2 linked regions of the Pseudophaeobacter arcticus DSM 23566 genome follow. The protein of the gene in region 1 interacts with the protein of each later gene in a pairwise test. Links are inferred from orthologs where the notes say so. Each region holds a gene or a part of one and is shown on either strand. Other genes may lie near its edges.

The links.
Region 2: the proteins of secD (region 1) and pheT interact in binary tests that used the Escherichia coli proteins (3 or more experiments, as listed by UniProt). The link is inferred for Pseudophaeobacter arcticus DSM 23566 from one-to-one orthologs.

Annotation. Positions count from the first base shown.
Region 1 is NZ_KI421507.1:1,378,013-1,381,651, forward strand. Bases 21-2,937 are described here. They hold secD (protein translocase subunit SecD), read left to right. Parts: upstream 21-606; coding sequence 607-2,268; downstream 2,269-2,937. Other genes in these bases: yajC (preprotein translocase subunit YajC), read left to right, coding at 295-573; secF (protein translocase subunit SecF), read left to right, coding at 2,271-2,937. In the rest of the region: more of secF, read left to right, coding at 2,938-3,239; ARCT_RS0110580 (Mth938-like domain-containing protein), read left to right, coding at 3,388-3,639. UniProt on the Escherichia coli protein: Part of the Sec protein translocase complex. Interacts with the SecYEG preprotein conducting channel. SecDF uses the proton motive force (PMF) to complete protein translocation after the ATP-dependent function of SecA.
Region 2 is NZ_KI421507.1:3,243,474-3,247,293, reverse strand. Bases 490-3,587 are described here. They hold pheT (phenylalanine--tRNA ligase subunit beta), read left to right. Parts: upstream 490-889; coding sequence 890-3,286; downstream 3,287-3,587. Other genes in these bases: ARCT_RS0120035 (LysR family transcriptional regulator), read right to left, coding at 3,343-3,587; ARCT_RS0120045 (hypothetical protein), read left to right, coding at 490-893. Outside these bases: pheS (phenylalanine--tRNA ligase subunit alpha), read left to right, coding at 1-342; more of ARCT_RS0120045, read left to right, coding at 339-489; more of ARCT_RS0120035, read right to left, coding at 3,588-3,820.

The DNA.
Region 1 (3,639 bases):
AAGAGGAAGGGGGCAGGGGCAAAAGCTGGCAAATGTTGTAGCGCCGCACGGGAAGGGGCGGCAGCTGCCGGGGCCACTTTGCCTATGTGCGGTGTGCCCTTGCTGGGGGGCGGGTTTGCCTTGGTCGCCTTGATGGCTTCGGTAGCATCAGCCGAGATCGCATTTCCCCCAGCTTTTCAGGGCCAAACAGCGGGCCTGCCTTGCAATGCTTGGGTGCAGCGCATAGGTTCGCCGCAAATTCACGGCACCTCGCCAAGAGGGTGCCGTATAGACAGAAGGAAGACCCCCTTGGATATGAACCAAATTGGCCAGTTTCTACCGCTTATTCTGATCTTTGCGATCATGTATTTCCTGCTGATCCGTCCGCAGCAAAAAAAGATGAAAGAGCACCAGACCATGGTCTCGAATGTGCGTCGCGGCGATCAGGTGGTCACCCAGGGTGGTTTGATTGGCAAGATTGCCAAGGTCAAAGATGACAACGAAGTCGAAGTTGAACTGGCCGAAGGTGTCAAGGTGCGGGTGGTGAAATCCACCATTGCCCAGGTTCTGACCAAGACCGAACCGGCAGCTTAATTGCCCCCTTTAACAAACTGAAAAGGCAGGGCAATGCTTCAAATTGATCTCTGGAAAAGGGTTCTCATCTGGCTGGTCTGCGTGACCGGCCTTTTGCTTGCCCTGCCAAATGGGTTTTACACCCGGGTGGAGCAGTCTAACGATGCTGCCGCCGAAATTATCGCCCAAGGCGACACCCCCGAACGACAGGCCTTGGTCGCGCAATGGCCCAGCTATCTGCCGTCCTCGCTGGTCAATCTTGGTCTCGATCTGCGCGGTGGCGCACATCTTCTGGCCGAAGTGAAGGTCGAGGAGGTTTACGCTGCCCGCATGGATGCGCTTTGGCCCGAGGTGCGCGATGCACTGCGGCCCGAACGCGCCACGGTTGGCAGCTTTCGCCGTCAGCAAGCGCCCGAGGGGCAGATTCGCCTGAAGATCTCCAAACCCGAAGGCATGCCTCGCGCGCTGGAGTTGGTGCGCGGCCTTGCCAATCCGATCACCAGCCTGACGGGCGCCGGCGGCAATGACATCGACGTATCGGGGCAGGGTGATATAATCACCGTGGAACTCTCCGAGGCGGAAAAACTCGCCTCCGATGATCGCACCGTGCGCCAGTCGCTGGAAATCGTGCGTCGCCGGATTGATGAGGTCGGCACCCGTGAGCCGACCATTCAACGCCAGGGCGCGGATCGGATCCTGATCCAGGTGCCGGGCATTGGGTCTGCGTCTGAGCTGAAAGCCATCATCGGCACCACCGCGCAGCTGACCTTCAACCCGGTTGTCGGTCGCGGATCTGACGCGGATGCGCCTGCAGGCGTGGGCAACAAGGTCATCCCATCGCTGGATGAACCTGGCACCTATTACACGGTCGAAGCAGCACCTGTGGTCACCGGCGAACAACTGGTTGATGCCCAGCCTGCCTTTGACCAGAACGGCCGCCCGGCGGTGAACTTCCGGTTCAACACCTCTGGTGCGCGCAAGTTTGGCGACTATACGGCGGATAACATTGGCTCTCCCTTTGCCATTGTGCTGGATGATGAGGTGGTCTCGGCCCCGACCATCCAGTCGCATATCCCCGGTGGCTCCGGCATTATCACCGGCAATTTCACCATCGAGGAAAGTACCCATCTGGCCATCCTGCTGCGCGCCGGTGCCCTGCCTGCAGGGCTGGAATTCCTGGAAGAGCGCACCATTGGCCCAGAACTGGGCCAGGACAGCATTGATGCCGGCAAGGTCGCCACCATTGTGGCCTTTATCGGCGTGCTGGTCTTTATGGCGCTGAGCTATGGGCTGTTTGGGATTTTTGCCAATGTGGCCTTGATCCTGAACGTGGCGCTGATTTTTGGCTTCCTCAGCCTGATTGGCGCAACGCTGACACTGCCGGGGATTGCCGGTATCGTGTTGACGGTTGGTATGGCGGTGGATGCCAATGTGCTGATCTTTGAGCGGATCCGGGAAGAGCTGAAAGCTGGCCGTGGCCCTGCGCGGGCCATCGACGAGGGCTACTCCAAGGCGCTGAGCGCCATTCTGGACGCCAATATCACCACCTTCATCACCGCTGTGATCCTGTTTGCCATGGGCTCGGGTCCGGTGCGGGGCTTTGCAATCACGTTGGGACTGGGCATTTTGACCTCGGTCTTTACCGCGATCTTTGTCACCCGGTTGATTGTCGTGATGTGGTTTGAGCGTCGCCGTCCCAAAACGATTGAGGTGTAATCATGCGGTTAAGACTTGTTCCCCAGGAAACCTCTTTCGATTTCTTCAGCAAGTGGAAGATCTGGCTGGGTATTTCCGCCCTTATGATGATTGTCGGACTGGCGTCCTTTGGTCTGCAGGGGTTGAACTTTGGCATCGACTTTCGCGGTGGCACAACCGTGCGGACCGAAAGCACCACGCCGATTGACGTAGGCCAGTACCGAGAGGCCATTGCGCCACTGGAGTTGGGCGATATCTCGATTACCGAGGTGTTTGACCCAACGTTTGAGGACGACCAGCATGTTGCCATGCTTCGTATTCAGGCGCAGGCAAATGGTGAGGCGATGTCCGCTGAGGTGATCCATACCTTGCAAACCACGCTGGACGCGGTGGCGCCGGGCATCAAATTTGTCTCAGTTGAATCCGTGGGCCCCAAGGTCTCGGGGGAACTGGTGCAAACCGCCATGCTCTCTGTGGTGCTGGCCATTGGTGCGGTGCTTATCTACATCTGGCTGCGCTTTGAGTGGCAGTTTGCGCTGGGTGCGGTTGTGGCCCTGGTGCATGACGTGGTGCTGACCATCGGGATCTTTTCCGAGCTTCAGATCAAATTTGATCTCGCCATCATCGCGGCGCTGCTGACGATTGTAGGGTATTCGCTCAACGACACCGTGGTGGTGTTTGACCGGGTGCGCGAAAACCTGCGTCGCTATAAACAAAAAGACCTGTCGGAGGTGCTGAACCTGTCGATCAATGAAACCCTCAGCCGTACCATGATGACCTCGGTCACCACTCTGCTGGCGCTGATCTCGCTGTATGTGCTGGGCGGCGATGTGATTCGCGGATTTGTCTTTGCGATGATCTGGGGCGTGATTGTCGGGACCTATTCCTCGGTCTTTGTTGCCTCCACCATTCTGCTGTGGCTGGGCGTGAAACGCGACTGGAGCAAGCAGGCCAATACCGCCGGCAACCAGTTTGGCAATATTGATGCCTGATTGCTTCGATCCGAAGCACTGAGGATACAAAAAGACGAAGCTGCGGGGACTCTCCGCAGCTTCGTTTTGTTTTGACAAGCCGATTGCGGACATGGCAGGGATTGCTCCGGTTTGAGTTCCGCGCCGCACAAGAGAGATTGGACAGCCCATGCAGCTCAATGAGGTGACATTTACGGAGGCCCGGCCTGTTGATGGCTATGGGCCCGGGTTCTTTCGTGTCGGCGGAGAGGTGCATGACGGCGCCTTGTTGATCACCGCAACGGGGTTGAGCGCCTGGGGAGGCTATGACGATGATGCGGGCCTTTTGGCGCTGGCCGGGCAGGTGGACGTCTTGTTTATCGGAACCGGGGCGGAAATCGCCCATATCCCTGCAGAGCTGCGCAACAGACTCGAAGGGGCG
Region 2 (3,820 bases), 1.9 Mb from region 1 along the record:
GAGCTGCGCTTCCGCGCGTCACACTTTCCCTTCACCGAACCATCGGCCGAGGTCGATATTCGCTGCTCTTGGGACAATGGCCAGCTGAAAATCGGTGAGGGCGACGACTGGATGGAGATCCTTGGCTCCGGCATGGTGCACCCCAAGGTGATCGCCGCTGGCGGTATTGACCCGGATATCTACCAGGGCTTTGCCTTTGGTATCGGCATCGACCGTCTGGCAATGCTGAAATACGGCATCCCCGACCTGCGCGCCTTCTTCGATTCCGACCTACGCTGGCTGCGCCACTACGGCTTCCAATGCCTGGATGTGCCCACACTGCATGGTGGTTTGAGCCGGTGAGTGAAGTTGCGGCTGCAGTCATGTCTCCAGGCCCTTACTGGTTGGATTGGGCCAAGTTTGCAGTCACTATTTTCTCTCCGTTTATTGCTTTGGGAGGGGCGTTATGGATGTACTTTCTCAAAGTCAAAGAAGAGCGGCATGATGAACTGCGTCGTGAACGACTCGCCGTTTACAAGGAATATCTGCGCGTGTTGGATAGCAATCTAAGCGAGACTAACCTTACTTACGCTGATGAAGGGCTGGAGAGGGCGTCCAAGCTCGCCCCGTCTCATCAGCAAATTTCTTTGATGGCGCCCGACGAGGTCGCCCAAGCGTCACTAAAGCTTCTTAATTCCTATGTTGGCGACCATCTTTGGGCTGATGGGAAAAAGATCCGTCTTTTGCACAAGCTTCAGGGGGAACCGACAAAAGAGGATGTTCGGGCGATGTTTCGAGCTAGTGAGCCAATTAGAAACGCACGCGGCGAGTTAATTCGCGCAATGAGAAACGACATAGTGGAGGGTACCAAAATTGACCCTACCCTTACCCATGTTGAGGAACTGGAACGATGAAATTCACTCTTTCCTGGCTGAAAGATCACCTCGACACTGACGCATCAGTGGATGAGATCGCTGAAACCCTGACTGACCTTGGCCTAGAGGTCGAAGAGATCAGCAATCCCGGCGATCGGCTCAAGGATTTTACCCTGGGCTATGTGAAACACGCCGAAAAGCACCCGGATGCAGATAAGCTGCGGGTCTGCAAGGTGGACACGGATGAGGGCGAGATGCAGATCATCTGCGGCGCGCCCAACGCCCGCGAAGGCATCACCGTGGTGGTCTGCAAGCCGGGCATGTATATCCCCGGTCTCGACATCACCATTGGCGTGGGCAAGATCCGCGGCGTGGAAAGCTTTGGCATGATGGCGTCCGAGCGCGAGCTGGAACTGTCGGATGAACACGACGGCATTATCGAGCTGCCCTCGGGCGAAGTGGGCGACCGCTTTGTCGACTGGCTGGCGGAAAACCAGCCCGCCAAGGTGGATCCGGTGATCGAGATCGCCATCACGCCAAACCGCCCCGATGCGCTGGGCATTCACGGTATTGCCCGTGATCTGGCCGCCCGGGGACTTGGCACGCTGAAAACCCCAGACTTTGCGCCCGTCGCGGGCAGCTTCCCCTGCCCGATAAAGGTGAGTATTGATGACGATACCCTGGATGGCTGTCCGCTGTTCTCGGGTCGCCTGATCAAGGGTGTCAAGAACGGCCCCAGCCCGCAGTGGCTGCAGGATCGGCTCAAGGCGATTGGTCTGCGGCCGATTTCGGCGCTGGTCGATATCACCAACTTCTTTACCTATGACCAGAACCGCCCGCTGCATGTCTTTGACGCGGCCAAGGTTGCAGGCGATCTGCGGGTGCACCGCGCCGCAGGTGGTGAAGTGATCAAGGCGCTTGATGAGAAAGACTATACATTTGCGCCCGGGCAAATGGTGATCTCAGATGACAACGGCGCCGAAAGCATTGCCGGCATCATGGGCGGTGAAGAAACCGGTTGCACGGACGAGACCGTGGATGTCTTTCTCGAGAGCGCCTTTTGGGATCACGTGCAGATCGCCCTTACAGGCCGCGCGCTTAAGATCAACTCGGATGCGCGCTATCGTTTTGAGCGCGGCGTTGACCCAGAGTTCACCATCCAGGGCCTGCATCTGGCAACCCAGATGATTCTGGATCTTTGCGGTGGTGAGGCATCGGAAGTGGTGATTGCAGGCGATGTGCCCGATCATTCCCGCGCCTATAAACTGGATGCCGAACGGGTGCAGTCGCTGGTGGGCATGGATATCCCCGAAAGCGATCAGCGCCAGACGCTGACCCGCCTTGGCTTCCGCCTTGAGGGCAATATGGCCAATGTGCCCAGCTGGCGCCCTGATGTGCAGGGAGAGGCCGATCTGGTGGAAGAGGTTGCCCGGATTGCCTCATTGACCAAATTGCAGGGCAAGCCGCTGCCACGGATCACGGATGGTATCCCCAAGGCGGTGATGACCCCGCAGCAGCGCCGCCAGCAGATGGCCCGGCGCACCGCAGCTGGTCTCGGCTACAACGAGGTGGTCAGCTACACCTTTATCGACCAGGCCTCGGCTGCCCTGTTTGGCGGCGGCGATGACGCCACCATGCTGGCCAACCCGATCTCGTCGGAAATGTCACATATGCGCCCAGCCTTGCTGCCGGGTCTGTTGCAGGCGGCAGCGCGCAATCAGGCGCGCGGGTTCATGGATCTGGCGCTGTTTGAGGTTGGCCCGGCCTTTCATGGCGGCGAGCCTGGCGAGCAGCACAATCTGATCTCGGGCATTCTGGTGGGCAGTACCGGCCCCAAGGATGTGCATGGCTCTGCGCGTGCCGTCGATACCTTTGACGCCAAGGCGGATATCGAGGCTATTCTGGCCGCCATCGGTGCCCCGACCAAGGTGCAGATCCTGCGCGGCGCACAGGACTGGTGGCATCCTGGCCGTCACGGCAAGATCTGCCTCGGCCCCAAAAAGGTGCTGGGCATCTTTGGCGAACTGCACCCCAAGGTGATCACTGCCATGGGGATCAAAGGTCCGGTTGTTGCCTTCACCATCTGGCCGGATGAGGTGCCATTGCCACGCAAGAGTGGCGCCACCCGTGCCGCTCTGGGGCAAAGCGATCTACAAGCAGTCGAGCGCGATTTTGCCTTTGTGGTTGATGCCGAGGTCGAGGCGCTGACACTGGTCAATGCGGCCTCTGGCGCAGATAAGGCGCTGATCACCGATGTTCGTATCTTTGACGAATTCATTGGTGGGTCGCTGGGCGAGGGCAAAAAGAGCCTGGCCCTGACCGTGCGCCTGCAACCCAGTGACAAGACGCTGAAGGAAAAGGACATCGAGGCGGTGAGCGAGAAGATCATCGCCAAGGTGACCAAGGCCACAGGTGGCACCCTGCGCGGTTAAGTGTCGTTTCGAATGCATCAGAGTACCAACAAAGACGCGCCTTTCGGGGCGCGTTTTTATTTTCCAGAAAAATAGTCGGCAAGCAGATCATAGACCAATCGAATGCGCCGACTTGTGTGCAGTTCGCGGTGGGTGGTCAGCCAAACCGGAAACCGGAGGGGGGGCTGGTCTGTTAACAGTCGCTCCACACCACTGGAGTGTTTGACCACATCATCGGCCATCGCGCCGATGCCAAAGCCTTGCCGGACCAGTTCCCAGGCGGCCAGCCCACTGTTGGAGCCGATCTTGAAATTGTCCTTGCTGAGGTCGATACCGAGAGGCGTGAGGAAATCAATCGAGCGCTGCACATCTCCAAAATTGACAAAATCATGCGCCGAAAGCGCAGAAAAGCTTTCGGGCCGTCCCCGGCGTTGTAAATAACTAGGGGCTGCGTAAAAATGTGCCGTGGCTTCCTGTACCAGACGGGCGATCAGCTCTGGTTGCTCTGGCCGGACGTGACGAATAGCAATGTCTGCTTCACGCCGCATCAGATCG